One region of the Cytobacillus sp. FSL R5-0569 genome, then DNA from elsewhere that is predicted to be linked to it. Evidence: a T-box and tRNA genes for the amino acid it is inferred to sense, from the RefSeq annotation. Region 1 holds a T-box; the other holds one or more tRNA genes.
What was found. The T-box of region 1 lies ahead of tyrS (tyrosine--tRNA ligase). A T-box ahead of a tRNA ligase gene usually reads a tRNA of that ligase, here a tRNA-Tyr.
Positions count from the first base shown of each region.

Region 1 (8,518 bases):
GCCACAGGATTACAAGTTTCCTTCTCATCTTTAATTAAGGAACAGCAGTCTCCTATTCATGTGGTTAATCGCCATGATATAAGCCCCATTATGGAGTATAGTGGGAAATATCGCGTATATCCGGTCTTCCCATTTGACCCAAGGAAAAAGTTTGAAATTTTTACTGTCGAGATTGAGACAGGTTATGAACATCTATCAGAAAAACATAATGAAGGTGTTGAAGAGTATGTAACGGTGATTACTGGTACACTACAACTTGAAATTAATGAACAACAATACACCATTCAACCAGGTAATTCCATCCGTTTCTCCGCCAACAAAGCACATACGTATCGCAATATTGGGGAAGATATGATTATTTATCAAACAGTTTTGTATTACCCTTAAGTTTAAGGGTTGCAATTCTGTTTCTTTTTTTGTAGAATCATTTCATAGCTAATGATTCTGAAAATAAAAGAGGGGTGATCCTATTCACCAATTAGACGAAGATGGCTATTTGCATCCTGAAGAGTCAACGGTCATTCAAAAGATAAGTAAAAAAACAACGATAGAGCCAAATGCAATAGCCGTAGTCACTAGCCTATATCGCATTGGCCAAGGCATTAAAAATAAGCTAGAGCAAGAAGTGTTAGCCAAGCATAAAATCTCTTGGACTTCCTTTTCGATTCTTTATGATTTATGGATATATGGAAAAATGGAAACAAAAGAGCTTGCCCTTTCTGCAGGTGTATCAAAAGCAACAATCAGTAATATTATGCGTACATTAGAGAATAAGTCATTTTGCAGAAGGGAAACCGACCCAAGAGATCGCCGAAACACTTTTGTTGTGATTACACCTAAGGGTAGAGACGTCATTGAAGAGCTTTATCCCGAATTTCATGAGGGAGAAATCTCCATTGTTAAAGGGTTAAAAACGGACGATCAAAAGCAATTAGCTGCAACCCTTTACCGGCTCATTAAAGACAATAAATTTTAATAAAGAAAAAGTGATGATAGAAGTCTTAGTAGCAACCTCCTCCCTATCACAGAGAGCCGACAAATGACTGAGAGTCGGTATAAAGGATGAAGCGAATTACAACTTCTTGAACTTTCATTGCTACTTGCAATGAACGGCTACGTTCGTTAAATGTTGAGGTGGAGAAGTATTATACTTCTCAATTAGGGTGGTAACGCGTGAAATCCACGTCCCTTTTATCAGGGATGTGGATTTTTATTATTTTTTAAGGATGTGAATAATTGTGAAAGAAAAATTATCAGAACAGCAATTAAAAGAGTTACAGAGACAATTAAAGTTATACAAACAAGGTGTGCAAGAAATAATACCCACTGAAGAATTAGAAGAAAAGTTAGCAAAATCTATTTTATTAAATAAACCTTTAAAGATAAAGCTTGGCTTAGACCCTTCAGCTCCTGACGTTCATTTAGGTCATACGGTTGTTTTAAAGAAATTAAAGCAATTTCAAGATAATGGTCATACGATTCAATTATTAATTGGGGATTTTACTGGTAAGATTGGTGATCCGACAGGTAAGTCCATCGCTAGAAAACCATTAACCGATGAAGAAGTGAAGCATAACGCCCAAACTTACTTTGAGCAATTTGGTAAAGTACTCGATATGGAAAAAGTTGAATTACATTATAATTCAACATGGCTCTCTCAACTTAAGTTTGATGAAGTCATTCAATTAGCAGGTAAAATTACCATTGCCCGCTTAATGGAACGTGATGACTTTGAAGAAAGAATTGCCTTCGGGAAGCCGATTTCTTTACACGAATTCTTCTACCCAGTCATGCAAGGATACGATTCTGTTGTGCTTGAATGTGGTATTGAGTTAGGAGGCACTGATCAACACTTTAATGTCCTTATGGGTAGGCACTTTCAAGAGAAATTTGGGAAACCTAAGCAAATTGCGCTGTTGATGCCACTACTTGAAGGGTTAGATGGCGTTGAGAAAATGTCAAAATCGAAGAATAATTATATCGGTATTAATGAACCAGCAAACGAAATGTACGGGAAAGCGATGTCCATTCCGGATGAACTCATGGTGAAGTACTTTACACTTATTACTCCACTTACACCTGAAGAAATAACTGAGATAGAAGAAGGGCTAGATAAGCGAACCCTCCATCCACGTAATGTAAAGATGCAATTAGCAAAGCTAATTGTACAAATGTACCATGATGAAGAGGCAGCTGAAAAAGCAGAACAACAATTTATTACGATTTTCCAAAAAGGAGAAGTACCTGAAGAACTGCCGACAATGACATGGACTGGCCCAACTTCTATCACCATTGTGCAATTGTTAGTAGATACAGGCTTACTGCCTTCAAAATCCGAGGCTAAAAGAATGATTGCTGGTGGCGCAATTAAAATAGATGGTAAAAAAATCATCACTGATATGGAAACGACTACGATTAGCCATAATATGATTGTTTCAGTAGGTAAAAGAAAATTCATGAAATTATTGTTAAAGAATTAGGTTGTGAGGTAATTTAAAAATAGTCACCTTTTATCAGGTGGCTATTTCAATGTTTAGGCTTCTTCTACTAACAGTTTTTCCAAAAGGGAGCTAGCTGTCTCGTCCACTCTTTTTTATCATATTTCCGCCACATATCTGCTGTTTGCAGCATCGGATCCCCAGAATAAAAGCGCTCGTATAATTCATGACGAGAACCAAAAGGTGAACCTATTAAATCCCAAGCTAATTTAAATAGCTTCGTCCTTTCTTCTGCAGTAGCATTCTTCCCTTTATAATACTGTTGTGTCAACTGACTGATTTGACCTGATAGATCGGCCATGGACGAAGGTAATTGTATCAAGCCGCCAGCACCTATTAATTGAATGATTTCAACTGCATTGGGATAATATTTCGTCCCCAGTACTCTCGCTGTTTGAATATAATTAAAATCTGGAATATAAATGTCTTTCTCCAACTTTCCATTTTGTTCAGCGGCAATGATTAACCCTTCAATTGTGCGAATTTGGATAATAAGTTCCCCTAGCTTTTCTTGTACATGTAAATAGCCATCTGCTCCAATCACATGTGCCATGGCATTTGCTACTGCTGCCATAAAAGATAACTTCGTTTGCAAGCGCACAATGGCTTGATGATACGCTAAGCTATTAGAAATAGAATCAACTTTTAACTGAGCTAAAGCAATAGGGTTATCATGCAGTAAAACTCTCTCCCACGGAACAAAGACATCATCGAAAATCAGGACCGCATCCATTTCATCGTATTGTGCACTAAGGGAATGTTCAACTTGCGACGCTTCTGCAAAAGACTCACGACAAACCATATGCAAGCCCTTAGCATTTGCGGGCACAATCAGCATATGCGCTAAATCGTTCTTCGCCTCATCTAAAGGTGCTAAGGGATAAACAATAATATCATGGGCATAAGGTGCGGAAGTGCCAATCATCTTAGCCCCATTAATATATACGCCTTCGTTTGTCTTTTTTGTTATTCTCAATAAACCTAACTTTTTCGTATTATAATACTCATTAGCACTCCGGTTGATTTGCGGATCTCTTTGAACAATGGCAATGAAACGATTTTCTCTTTTGGCTATATGATAATAAGCCTCTATTTTTCCTGGGAAATGCGGATCTAATTCACGATACGCTTCTCTATTTGCATACCAGCCTGCCACTCGCGAACGGGCATAATCGGAAAGTCGACTCATCATGCCGTTCGTATCTTTCGCCCATGCCTCAAAAGCCGTGCGCCTTTCCTGTAATTCAGTGATATTTCTTGGCAAATAAAAAGCCTTATGCACCCATTGCTGTAAATCATCATCAAAATAACCGATTAATGGCTGTAACTTTGGGTTCGTTAATTGCGAAAACAAGGATTCAATCGTCGTCAACGTACCTCTAAAATTTGTATCTTCGGTAATATCAATTCTTTTACCGTTCAACCACACATTTCTGCCATCCTTTAAGCTTTCTATAAACAAGCTTATTCTCTCCCTTCAGCAGGATAAGTCTGATTATGTGCTAATGGCGGTGAATACACATGAAAACTAATGACCTCGAATGGTGTGGGATTAAACATGAGATGAATGGTATCCCCTTGTACATGAAAAGACTCATCTGCCTTATATGACTCAATTTTATTAACCGATAAATCTTTATGATAAATGAGATTAAGTAAGCTTCCCTGAACAACATAAACTTCTCCTTTTGAAAAACCATGATCATGGACAAGCGTTTTAGCAAATGGCGGAAGATAAACAACAATGACCTCAACCTGCTGATTGCGATAAATGACGTTTCTCCCATACTCTAACATCCCTTGCGGTTGTGTAATATAAGGCTCCAACTCTTTTGAACAAATATTTAATGAACGAATCGCCTTATCTAAAGGCACTTCTTTTTCTTGTAAAACTTGGCGAACTTTTTCTTGAAATGTCACGGTGTAAATCGCTCCTTTACATGCAATTCTATGAATAGTTGATCGACTTTCTCAACTTTCTAAAATACAATATGACAAGCTTGTACTTTCGTGATTAGAATGCAAGAAAATGAGTAGAAGCCTAGGTTATAATTCTATGAAAGCACTAATACCCTTTTATAAGATGTTTAACAGGAGGCCGAACTTTTGAAAATATCGAGTAAAGGTGAATATGCGCTGCGTTCATTAATTGTTCTCGGGAATAATGAAGGAACTGTTATAACCATCAAAGACATTTCAGCTCAAACATTAGTACCTGTTCAATATTTGGAACAAATTCTACTTCTTTTAAAAAGCCATGGTTATGTAAAAAGTAAACGAGGTGTCTACGGGGGCTATATGTTAAAGAAAGAAAGTCATGAGATTAATATAGGAGAGGTCATTCGTCAACTAGAAGGTCCACTTGCACCGATGAGTTGTGTCAGTATCACCGCTTATGAATATTGTCCATTAGAAGATCAAGGGTGTGTGCTTCAGCCACTATGGGCACTATTGCGTGAAGAAATTGCCTTTATCTTAGATCAAGTTTCATTACAAGATTTGATCAACCGCAACATTCCTTCACCAAGACAAAATCATTAAATAGAAATCACCCTGCTATCGTATTTATAAACAATCTATTGATAGAACAAAAATCAAGTCCCCACCACAAAAAAAAGAGTCCACTAACGGACTCTTTCTCACACTAAAATCTTCATTTATGCAAGTATTGCACGGTCACTGTTCATTTTTTCACCACGAATTTGTTGAAATTCATTTAATAATTTTTCAACCGTAAGCTGCGATTTTTGCTTCTCATCCGCAGAAAAAATAATCTGGCCTTTATCCATCATAATTAACCGATTTCCTAGATCGATCGCTTGCTGCATATTATGAGTTACCATTAATGTCGTTAATTGGTATTTAGCAACAATTTCTTTCGTTAAATTCGTAATCAATTCTGCCCGGGATGGATCTAAAGCAGCCGTATGCTCATCCAATAAAAGGATTTTAGGTTCTGTGAAGGTTGCCATCAAAAGAGACAATGCCTGCCTCTCACCACCTGATAATAAACCTACTTTTGCTTGCAGTCTGTTTTCCAAACCTAAATGAAGCATCTCTAATTTTTCTTGAAAAAACAATTTTCTTTTCTTCGAAACGCCTATATGCAAGCCGCGTGATCTCGTTCTTGTGTAGGCAATGGCTAAGTTCTCTTCGATCGTCATTGCAGGTGCAGTCCCTGCCATTGGGTCTTGGAATACGCGCCCTATTAGACGTGCCCGTTTATTTTCCTTTACATTCGATACATTTTTTCTATCAATAATTATTTGACCGACATCCGGTATTAACTTCCCTGAGATAATGTTCATTAAAGTCGATTTTCCTGCACCATTACTACCAATGACCGTCATAAAATCGCCTTGATGAAGATCGAGATTCATCTGTGTTAGTGCAATCTTCTCATCTGGTGTGCCTTCATTGAAGATTTTATGAATCTGATTTAATTCAAGCATGTCGTCACCCCTCTCTTCTACTTATTCCATTCCTGCTTGAAGCATTCGTTTTTTCTTTCGTTGTCTCTCTTTTTGCTTCTCAAGAATCTTCGGTAGTACAAGCGCGAAGACGACAATCAATGCCGTAATTAATTTCATATCTCCCGTTTCTAAGAACTCCACGCGTAGCGCTAATGTAACAATAATTCGATACAGAATCGCCCCACCGATAACAGCTAATGTTGCTCGAACAATTGTTTTTGCACCAAAAATCGCTTCGCCGATAATAACAGAAGCAAGCCCAATAACAATCATGCCTATACCCATGCCGACATCACTGAAACCATTGTATTGTGCCACTAAGCCACCTGATAAAGCTACCAAACCGTTAGATAGCCCTAGACCTAATATTTTTAATGTATCTGTATTCGCTGAAAAGCTACGAATCATCGTTTCATTATTACCTGTTGCTCGAATGGCCAGACCAATATCAGTTTTCAAGAACCAATCAATAATTACTTTGACAAAAAGAGCCAATATCAGCATGAGAATTAAGATTGCCCATGTTTTTGGCACAAAGCCAATGAAAGCTAAGGCGTTATCTAAACCTAATCCTTGCCAAAAATCAGTTAGTTTTGTAATGACGGTTTCCTCTGATAATAGTGGGATATTCGACTTACCCATAATGCGTAGATTAATAGAGTACAAAGCAATCATCATGATAATCCCTGATAATAAAGGATTGATCTTTCCTTTTGTGTGAAGTAATCCTGTCACGCTGCCAGCTAGGAAACCGGCAACGAATGCTAAAATTGTTGCTAAGAATGGATTCGTTCCTCCTACAATTAAAACGGCAGCAACTGCTCCACCAGTGACGAAACTACCATCAACAGTTAAATCAGGAAAATCTAATACTCTAAAAGATAAATATACACCTAACGCCATTAATGCATAAATTGCACCTGCTTCAATGGAGCCAAATATTGCTGAAGGCATTATGCTCTCTCCCTTTCATCTGTCGTGCTGATTAAGATACCTGTCATTATTCAATAAATTCCGCAGATTCTTCCCATTCAGGATTTAGTTCAACACCCATTGCTTCAGCCGCTTCCTTATTTATAACAAGCTTTAGATTTTGTGGATATTGTACATCCATTTCGCCTGCTTCTTTCTCACCTTTTAATATTTCTGCTGCCATCACACCTGCTTCATAACCGATATCATTATAATCAAACCCGTATGCAGCAAATCCGCCACGAGCGACAGAATCTAATTCACCAACAAAAAGTGGAATTTTCTTATCTGTTGCCACTTGAACGACTGACTCTAGAGCTGTTACTACTGTATTATCTGTAATGATATAAAGGACATCTGCTTTACCGACTAATGATTCTGTAGCTTGTTTTACTTCAGCTGATGTTGAAACAGTTGCTTCAGCTAATTTCAATCCTGTTCCTTCTATAACTTCTTTCACTGTCTCAATTTGCGATACAGAGTTGGCTTCACCCGAATTATACACAACGCCAATTGTTTCAATATCAAAATATTTGTTTATGAATTCTACTGTATTCGGTATGGCATCTGGGTGATTATCTAATGTGCCTGTAATATTTCCGCCAGGTGCTTCCATAGAATCAACAAGTCCGCCACCAACAGCATCTGTTACAGAAGTAAACACAATCGGAATATCCTTTGTAGCATTTAATGCACCTAGTGCACTTGGTGTAGAGTTAGCAAAGATTAAATCCACCTGATCACTTACAAAGTTGTTCGCAATCGATTGATTATTATTTTGATCCCCTTGTGCAACTTGTGTATCAAATTCTACTTCTAATCCCTCATCCTTCAATGCTTGTTGAAAGCCAACAGATGCTGCATCTAAACTTGGATGTTCAGCGATTTGCGTGATACCGACTTGATAGCTTTTATCACCGCTTTCTCCACTTGCCTCATTCGTTGTTTCTTCAGAGTTTCCGCATCCTGCCAATATTAATGCACTTAATAATCCAGCTGTCGATAATGTTTTCCACCTATTTTTCTTTTTCACTATTCATTCATCCCCTTTACTTTATCGCTTTTATGCTTTGGTGCTTTGGTTCATTAAATTATATACATATAATACTAAGGAGACAAGAACTTTTTATTATTTTCCAAAAATTCATGTTATCTGACACTAAAAAATAGAATGAATTCCATGAAATTGGAACTACAATTAATATATAATTAATTATTATAAATTTTCAATTAATTTAATGTATATTACTACCACTATTGAATAAAAATGATCAGCTAATGGATACCCTTTTCCCAACATACCATTCTACATCGTTTGCATTGAATCCTGCCGTGCGTTCGCTTTTAAGCGAAGTTGTACTTTTTCTGTAGTAATCTTCTACAGTTAATAACTGCTTGGAATAATCTACGTAGGAATCTTGTTGGATAGTAGCTTGTCCTATATAAGACGCCGTAACAGTTGTATATTAATTCATGGCATAATCCAATATCCCTACTTTTAAATCTAATCTAAGCTATGGTATGGTACACCCCTCTGTCAATTGCTTAAGGCACACCTGGGGTTTCGCTATGTGG
Region 1 covers NZ_JBBOWW010000001.1:1,518,074-1,526,591, reverse strand. The annotation lists gene MKX78_RS07925 (helix-turn-helix domain-containing protein) at 1-387, shown strand, start outside; gene MKX78_RS07920 (MarR family winged helix-turn-helix transcriptional regulator) at 497-976, shown strand; T-box leader at 981-1,193, shown strand; gene tyrS (tyrosine--tRNA ligase) at 1,233-2,480, shown strand; gene MKX78_RS07910 (4-hydroxyphenylacetate 3-hydroxylase family protein) at 2,548-3,960, opposite strand; gene MKX78_RS07905 (cysteine dioxygenase) at 3,963-4,418, opposite strand; gene MKX78_RS07900 (RrF2 family transcriptional regulator) at 4,605-5,039, shown strand; gene MKX78_RS07895 (ABC transporter ATP-binding protein) at 5,156-5,950, opposite strand; gene MKX78_RS07890 (ABC transporter permease) at 5,972-6,925, opposite strand; gene MKX78_RS07885 (ABC transporter substrate-binding protein) at 6,972-7,979, opposite strand.

Region 2 (8,518 bases), 1.3 Mb from region 1:
AACACTGGATGGAGGCCCGAACCCACGTACGTTGAAAAGTGCGGGGATGAGGTGTGGGTAGCGGAGAAATTCCAATCGAACTTGGAGATAGCTGGTTCTCTCCGAAATAGCTTTAGGGCTAGCCTCATGCGTAAGAATCTTGGAGGTAGAGCACTGTTTGGACTAGGGGCCCTCATCGGGTTACCGAATTCAGACAAACTCCGAATGCCAAAGATTTATCCATGGGAGTCAGACTGCGAGTGATAAGATCCGTAGTCAAGAGGGAAACAGCCCAGACCACCAGCTAAGGTCCCAAAGTATACGTTAAGTGGAAAAGGATGTGGAGTTGCTTAGACAACCAGGATGTTGGCTTAGAAGCAGCCACCATTTAAAGAGTGCGTAATAGCTCACTGGTCGAGTGACTCCGCGCCGAAAATGTACCGGGGCTAAACGTATCACCGAAGCTGTGGATTGAACATCGTTGATGTTCAGTGGTAGGAGAGCGTTCTAAGGGCGTTGAAGCTAGACCGTAAGGACTGGTGGAGCGCTTAGAAGTGAGAATGCCGGTATGAGTAGCGAAAGATGGGTGAGAATCCCATCCACCGAATGCCTAAGGTTTCCTGAGGAAGGCTCGTCCGCTCAGGGTTAGTCGGGACCTAAGCCGAGGCTGAAAAGCGTAGGCGATGGACAACAGGTTGATATTCCTGTACCACCGTATTCTGTTTGAGTGATGGGGGGACGCAGGAGGATAGGGTAAGCGCACTATTGGATGTGCGTCTAAGCAGTTAGAGGGACCATGAGGCAAATCCCATGGTCACATACCTTGAGCTGTGATAGCGAGGGAAATTTAGTACCGAAGTTCTTGATTCCACACTGCCAAGAAAAGCCTCTAGCGAGGAATAAGGTGCCCGTACCGCAAACCGACACAGGTAGGCGAGGAGAGAATCCTAAGGTGAGCGAGAGAACTCTCGTTAAGGAACTCGGCAAAATGACCCCGTAACTTCGGGAGAAGGGGTGCTCATTAGGGTGTTAAAGCCTTGATGAGCCGCAGTGAATAGGCCCAGGCGACTGTTTAGCAAAAACACAGGTCTCTGCGAAGCCGCAAGGCGAAGTATAGGGGCTGACGCCTGCCCGGTGCTGGAAGGTTAAGAGGAGAGGTTAGCTCACGCGAAGCTTTGAATCGAAGCCCCAGTAAACGGCGGCCGTAACTATAACGGTCCTAAGGTAGCGAAATTCCTTGTCGGGTAAGTTCCGACCCGCACGAAAGGCGTAACGATCTGGGCACTGTCTCAACGAGAGACTCGGTGAAATTATAGTACCTGTGAAGATGCAGGTTACCCGCGACAGGACGGAAAGACCCCGTGGAGCTTTACTGTAGCCTGATATTGAATTTTGGTACAGCTTGTACAGGATAGGTAGGAGCCTTAGAAGCCGGAGCGCTAGCTTCGGTGGAGGCGTCGGTGGGATACTACCCTGGCTGTATTGAAATTCTAACCCACATCCCTTATCGGGATGGGAGACAGTGTCAGGTGGGCAGTTTGACTGGGGCGGTCGCCTCCTAAAGAGTAACGGAGGCGCCCAAAGGTTCCCTCAGAATGGTTGGAAATCATTCGTAGAGTGTAAAGGCACAAGGGAGCTTGACTGCGAGACCTACAAGTCGAGCAGGGACGAAAGTCGGGCTTAGTGATCCGGTGGTTCCGCATGGAAGGGCCATCGCTCAACGGATAAAAGCTACCCCGGGGATAACAGGCTTATCTCCCCCAAGAGTCCACATCGACGGGGAGGTTTGGCACCTCGATGTCGGCTCATCGCATCCTGGGGCTGTAGTCGGTCCCAAGGGTTGGGCTGTTCGCCCATTAAAGCGGTACGCGAGCTGGGTTCAGAACGTCGTGAGACAGTTCGGTCCCTATCCGTCGTGGGCGCAGGAAATTTGAGAGGAGCTGTCCTTAGTACGAGAGGACCGGGATGGACGCACCGCTGGTGTACCAGTTGTCTTGCCAAAGGCATCGCTGGGTAGCTATGTGCGGAAGGGATAAGTGCTGAAAGCATCTAAGCATGAAGCCCCCCTCGAGATGAGATTTCCCATAGCGCAAGCTAGTAAGATCCCTGAAAGATGATCAGGTTGATAGGTTAGAGGTGGAAGTGTGGCGACACATGTAGCTGACTAATACTAATCGATCGAGGACTTAACCAATTCGAAATGCGGAGGCGCCTTGCCCAGGTGCGACAAGCATAAGCCAAATTTGACAGGAGGTTGTTCTTTAACCTCATGACAAATTTGGCTTATGACCTCGAGCACCTAGGCGCCGCAGCTAGACAGCACTACGTAAGTAGTCGCGTCAGCAACGCATAGGCGATTACTCAATAAATATCTTCTTCAACATTACCTAGTTTTGAGGGAACGATTCCCTTACAATTTCATAGTCCGGTGGCGATAGCGAGAAGGTCACACCCGTTCCCATACCGAACACGGAAGTTAAGCTTCTCAGCGCCGATGGTAGTTAGGGGCTGTCCCCTTGTGAGAGTAGGACGTTGCCGGGCATACATATTATCATATTATTCCGCAGTAGCTCAGTGGTAGAGCATTCGGCTGTTAACCGAACGGTCGTAGGTTCGAATCCTACCTGCGGAGCCATTTTAAACAAAATCAAAGATATTTAGCTGATGCTTCCATAGCTCAGCAGGTAGAGCACTTCCATGGTAAGGAAGAGGTCACCGGTTCGAGCCCGGTTGGAAGCTCTGGTAAGAACTTTAAATATTTTTGGCCCCTTGGTCAAGCGGTTAAGACACCGCCCTTTCACGGCGGTAACACGGGTTCGAATCCCGTAGGGGTCACCATTTTGGAGGATTAGCTCAGCTGGGAGAGCATCTGCCTTACAAGCAGAGGGTCGGCGGTTCGATCCCGTCATCCTCCACCATTTCAATTTACTATAGATGGGCCGGCCTAGCTCAATTGGTAGAGCAACTGACTTGTAATCAGTAGGTTGGGGGTTCAAGTCCTCTGGCCGGCACCATTTTAATATATTTATGTCGGAGGGGTAGCGAAGTGGCTAAACGCGGCGGACTGTAAATCCGCTCCTTCGGGTTCGGCAGTTCGAATCTGCCCCCCTCCACCATTTCAATTTTATTTGAATGAAAATCCAAAAAGCGGACATAATATAATTAGTCCTTTTTATTTTGTTTTTTTACATACGATGGGCTATAGCCAAGCGGTAAGGCAACGGATTTTGATTCCGTCATTCGCAGGTTCGATCCCTGCTAGCCCAGCCATTTTCGAGCCATTAGCTCAGTTGGTAGAGCATCTGACTTTTAATCAGAGGGTCGAAGGTTCGAGTCCTTCATGGCTCACTTAATCCTTAAACATTTTATGTTTAAGGATTTTTATTTGTTATCTTGTATTTTTCCCATGAGATTAAACATAAGGAAATTACCCACATACTTCTTGTATGAGATATCACAGGGCCTTTCTTTGTACAATCCTTTAAGCTGACTTAACTAAGTAAGCAGAAGAAGCGCATCTATTTTTGGTGATTTGTAATTCAATCTGTGTTTAGAAATATATCATTTTCCGTTTGTGTTCTGCTATCCTGCCCACAGTAATTGACCCAGAGCAATAATAAATGCCCTTTTTTTGTATAGATATACAAAATTTTGCACAGTTGAACCATCAGAATGTAACCGTTTACAATAGAGAGAGAATTCATTCTTTAGTAGGGGGAGCAACTAAATGAAAAACATTTCAATTATTGGTATGCCGATGGACTTGGGACAATTACGAAGAGGGGTAGACATGGGGCCAAGTGCCATCCGATATGCGGGCATTGAAAATAGATTACAAGAACTTAATCACCAAGTTGATGATTTAGGTGATATTGAAATAGGTAGGTCGACTGAACAAATAGATAAGGAAACAGGTTTAAGAAACTTGGACTTAATTGCAGAAAAGACTAAAATCTTAGCAGATCAAGTTGATGGGGTAGTAAAAAAAGGAGCATTTCCTCTTGTTTTAGGAGGGGATCATAGTATCGCTATTGGTACGTTAGCTGGTTTATTACAGCATTATCATAACTTAGGTGTGATTTGGTACGATGCACACGGGGACTTAAATACAGCAGATACTTCGCCATCCGGTAATATTCATGGGATGTCCTTAGCAGTCGCTCTAGGATATGGGCATCCATTGTTATTAGAGGTAGGAGGAGTCCATAAGAAGTTGAAGCCTGAAAATGTTGTGATTATAGGAGCAAGGTCTTTAGACCAAGGCGAAAGGGATTTGATTAAAGCCAAGGGAATAAAAGTCTTTACGATGCATGAAATTGATCGCTTAGGGATGCCGAGGGTAATGGAAGAGACGATTAGTTATTTACAAGACCGAACAGATGGTGTTCACCTTTCGTTAGATTTAGATGGTCTTGATCCATCTGATGCACCTGGTGTGGGTACACCAGTTATGGGGGGGATAAGTTATCGAGAGAGCCACCTTGCTATGGAAATACTGGCAGAATCCCAAATGATTACTTCGGCCGAATTTGTTGAGGTTAATCCAATATTAGATGAAAGAAATAAAACAGCTGATGCAGCGGTGGCCTTAATGGGCTCGCTATTCGGTGAAAAATTACTATAAAGTGAAAGAAGCTTGAGTCGATGCTCAAGCTTCTTTTTTTAATGTTAATGTATAGTATCTATTAATTAGGTTGTCCAATTCAATGCTCGCTTTAAGAACTTGGTGGTTTGAAAATGAAGAAATAGAAGCAAGTTCAACCATTTTAGCTCTGTGTATTTCAATATCTTTTAATAGTTCCTCCGTATACATGAGATCATTGTCCTTTCCATTTGAAAATTTTATTCCAGCACGTAGACAATTTTTAAATGTATGGTCTCTTGTTCGTTGGAGCAAAAATATTGAAGGGAAGGTCTTTTTTCCTTCGTCAACACACTGGTTTTAAATCCTTTATACCCAGTATGAAAATTAATTAAACTACTTTAGTTAAAATTTGTTAAAATATTATGTGATAACTCTTATATAACCAAAGTACTTATGGAGGAAAAGGAACCTAATAAAAAATATGTGAAACCTTTTTGCTATCGATTCGTAAATGATTATCGATAAGCCGCATAGAGCGGGGGTAAATAGATGGAATTGTTGGTGAAGAAAAGAATTAAACAAGTATTAAAAGGAGATCAAGATGCTTACGCTGAAATAGTAGAAATATACAAAGACAGAGTATATCATATCTGTTATCGAATGTTGGGTAATCAACATGAGTCTGAAGATATTGCACAAGAAGCTTTCTTACGAGCATATGTAAATATACAAAGCTTCAATACGAACTTAAAGTTCTCAACATGGTTATATCGCATTGCAACAAACCTATGTATTGACCGGATCAGGAAGAAAAAGCCTGACTATTATTTGGACGCGGAAGTAGCAGGAACAGACGGTTTAAATATGTACTCACAAATTCCCGCGAGTACGAAACTACCTGAAGAAGATGTAGAAAAAATGGAGTTGCAGGAAACCATACAAATGGAAATTTCGAAGCTACCGGAAAAATATCGATCGGTCATCGTGCTTAAGTACATTGAAGAACTATCCTTGAATGAAATCAGTGAGACCTTAGATCTACCATTAGGCACTGTGAAAACGAGGATTCATAGGGGAAGAGAAGCTTTAAGAAAGCAATTACGCTACGTATAAGAAGGTGATTTCAGTGAAATGTAATGAAGAAATTATTGAATATATGCATGAATATTTAGATGAAGAAATAACAGATGAGCATAAACAATTACTCAAAACACATATAGAGCAATGTGAAGAATGCCGCATGCATTTTCATGAACTAAAGCGAGCGATTGCCTTTGTCCAGAGTACGTCACATTTCCAAGCGCCTGCAGGTTTTACTGAGAATGTGATGGCGAGACTGCCTAAAGAAAAGAAAAAAGTAGGTGCACAAAGGTGGCTCAGGAAGCACCCAATGCTTGCTGCAGCATCACTCTTTCTTATCTTAATGTCTGGAAGTGTTCTATCTGCCTGGAATCAAGAAAGTGCATTGTCTGTTTCCAAGCAATCTAATCTAGTGATTGAGAACGATACGGTCATTGTCCCAGAAGGAGAAGTGGTCAAGGGAGATGTTGTTGTTAAGAATGGAAACTTGCAAATAAATGGTGAAGTCGAAGGGGATGCAACGGTCATTAATGGTGAGCAATATTTAGCCTCGGCTGGTAACGTCACAGGAGAAATAAAAGAAGTAGACCAGCTTTTTGAATGGTTATGGTATCACATTAAAAATACAAGTAAAAGTTTAATCTCGACTGTTACACAAGAGGATGAAAAAGAGTAAGAGAATATAGGTCACTGCTATAATGCGGTGGCTTTTTCCTTTGTTCAAAGAAGTGTAAATATGTAATTGTTTGTTAATAAATCGCTTAATCTTTGCATATGTAGTAATAAAAATGTAGGATATATTTTAATAACGTTCACGATTGTATACATAACTAGAAAATTGGATTTCATTAGAAATATGGTATAATAAGTAGGTTAAACGACTATTTTAATGGTGGAAATAAATACTTGGAGGAAGGAAAATGTCGCTTTTAGATTTATCTTTCACAGATTTACCTTTATTAAGGCTTTTAGCGAATACAGTAGACATTCTCCTTGTCTGGTTCGTTATATATAAATTAATTATGATTGTTAAAGGGACGAAAGCCGTCCAATTAGTCAAAGGGATATTTATTATTCTGATTGTAAAGGTTTTAAGTGATATCCTTCATTTGCAAACTTTAGGATGGATGATGGAACAAGTTCTCTTATGGGGGGTACTAGCCATTATTATTATCTTCCAACCAGAGTTGCGTCGTGCACTAGAGCAGCTTGGTAGGGGTAAATTCTTCGTTAGAAGTGGTAACCAAGAAGAGATGGATCAAGATCAATTAGTTACTGCAATTGTAAAGTCTGTTGATTACATGGCTAAGCGGAGAATTGGTGCGCTAATTTCGATTGAACGTGAAACTGGTATGGGTGACTATATTGAAACTGGTATTCCATTGCATTCCAAAATATCATCAGAATTACTTATTAATATCTTTATTCCCAATACACCATTACATGATGGCGCCGTTATTATACAGAAAAGTCAAATTGCAGCTGCTGCATGTTACTTGCCTTTATCAGAAAGTCCTTTTATCTCTAAAGAGTTAGGTACTAGACATAGAGCAGCGATGGGAATTAGTGAAGTAACAGATAGTATCACCATTATTGTGTCTGAAGAGACAGGTGGAATATCTGTAGCGAAAAATGGTGAACTTACACGCGATTTGAAACTCGATCAGCTCAAAGAACTATTAAATGAGAAGCTTATTCACTCAGCTAAATCAAAACAATCTTCTTCCACTCTTTGGAACTGGAGGGGAAAGAAAAATGGATAAATATATTGATAAGCTCATTGATACCAGATGGTTTATGAAGGTAGTGGCTTTATTAATTGCTCTGCTCCTGTTTGATTCGGTTTATGATACGAATAACGATAATAGAAGTATCAATGTACCTGGAGATGATGGCTCAGCTGTCATTGAAAATGTTCCGCTCACAGCTTACTATGATACAGATAATCTTGTCGTTTCCGGACTTCCAGAAACAGTGGCTGTTACTTTAGATGGCCCAAGGAGCCATTTGGAAAATGCGAAGGCACAGCGGAACTTTGAAGTGTTTGTGGACTTATCAGATGCAGAAATTGGTCGACAAGAAGTAGAGGTAGGGATTAAAGATCTATCCGATAAGCTTGAATATATAATTGACCCTTCTACTGTAGATGTAACAATTGATGAAAAAGTAACTGAAGAGTTCAATGTGGAAGCAGAATTTAACAATAGTTTACTTGAAGAAGGTTACAAGGCCGAAGCAGCACTTGCTGAACCTAGTACAGTCAAAATAACAGGTGCCAAAAATGTGATTGAATCGATTGCTTATGTCAAAGCAACTGTTAATACAAAAGGTTCTATAACGGAATCATTTACAGAAACAGCCGCGATTAATGTGCTCGATCGTAATATGAATAAATTAGATGTAGATGTAAATCCAGGTGAGGTGGAGGTTTCGGTCGATGTGAAGCGTTTAAGTAAGACGGTGCCCATCGATATTGTTGAAACCGGGAGCCTTCCTTCGGGAGTTGAGTTAGACTCTCTTAAACTCAGCCAAACAGAAGCAACCATTTTTGCTCCAGAAAATGTTCTAAATGATGTAAAAACGGTTAGGGTAGAGGTCGATTTAAGCAAACTCGATAAAGATCAGGAAATAAAATTACCTGTGATCATCTCAGACGGAATTACTAGTGTTGATCCTAAAGAAGTGACGGTTAATGCCAATGTGACTGTTAAGGAACAAGAAGCACCAGAAGATAGCAGCAGTGAGGAAGAAGAATCACAAGTACAAGAACAAGAGCAGGAACAAGCCGCAAATGAACAAACAGTGAATCGAACCTATTCAGGCATGCCGATAACAATCACAGGATTAGACGACCAATATGATGTGACATTTCAA
Region 2 covers NZ_JBBOWW010000001.1:200,313-208,830, forward strand. The annotation lists rRNA gene MKX78_RS01060 (23S ribosomal RNA) at 1-2,173, shown strand, start outside; rRNA gene rrf (5S ribosomal RNA) at 2,404-2,520, shown strand; tRNA gene MKX78_RS01070 (tRNA-Asn) at 2,540-2,614, shown strand; tRNA gene MKX78_RS01075 (tRNA-Thr) at 2,646-2,718, shown strand; tRNA gene MKX78_RS01080 (tRNA-Glu) at 2,743-2,817, shown strand; tRNA gene MKX78_RS01085 (tRNA-Val) at 2,822-2,897, shown strand; tRNA gene MKX78_RS01090 (tRNA-Thr) at 2,918-2,993, shown strand; tRNA gene MKX78_RS01095 (tRNA-Tyr) at 3,012-3,095, shown strand; tRNA gene MKX78_RS01100 (tRNA-Gln) at 3,175-3,249, shown strand; tRNA gene MKX78_RS01105 (tRNA-Lys) at 3,255-3,327, shown strand; gene rocF (arginase) at 3,707-4,603, shown strand; gene MKX78_RS01115 (aspartyl-phosphate phosphatase Spo0E family protein) at 4,628-4,792, opposite strand; gene sigW (RNA polymerase sigma factor SigW) at 5,114-5,677, shown strand; gene MKX78_RS01125 (anti-sigma factor family protein) at 5,691-6,320, shown strand; gene cdaA (diadenylate cyclase CdaA) at 6,565-7,407, shown strand; gene MKX78_RS01135 (CdaR family protein) at 7,400-8,518, shown strand, end outside.
Region 2: it has a tRNA-Tyr gene. The T-box ahead of tyrS (tyrosine--tRNA ligase) is inferred to sense a tRNA for this amino acid. The anticodon was not compared.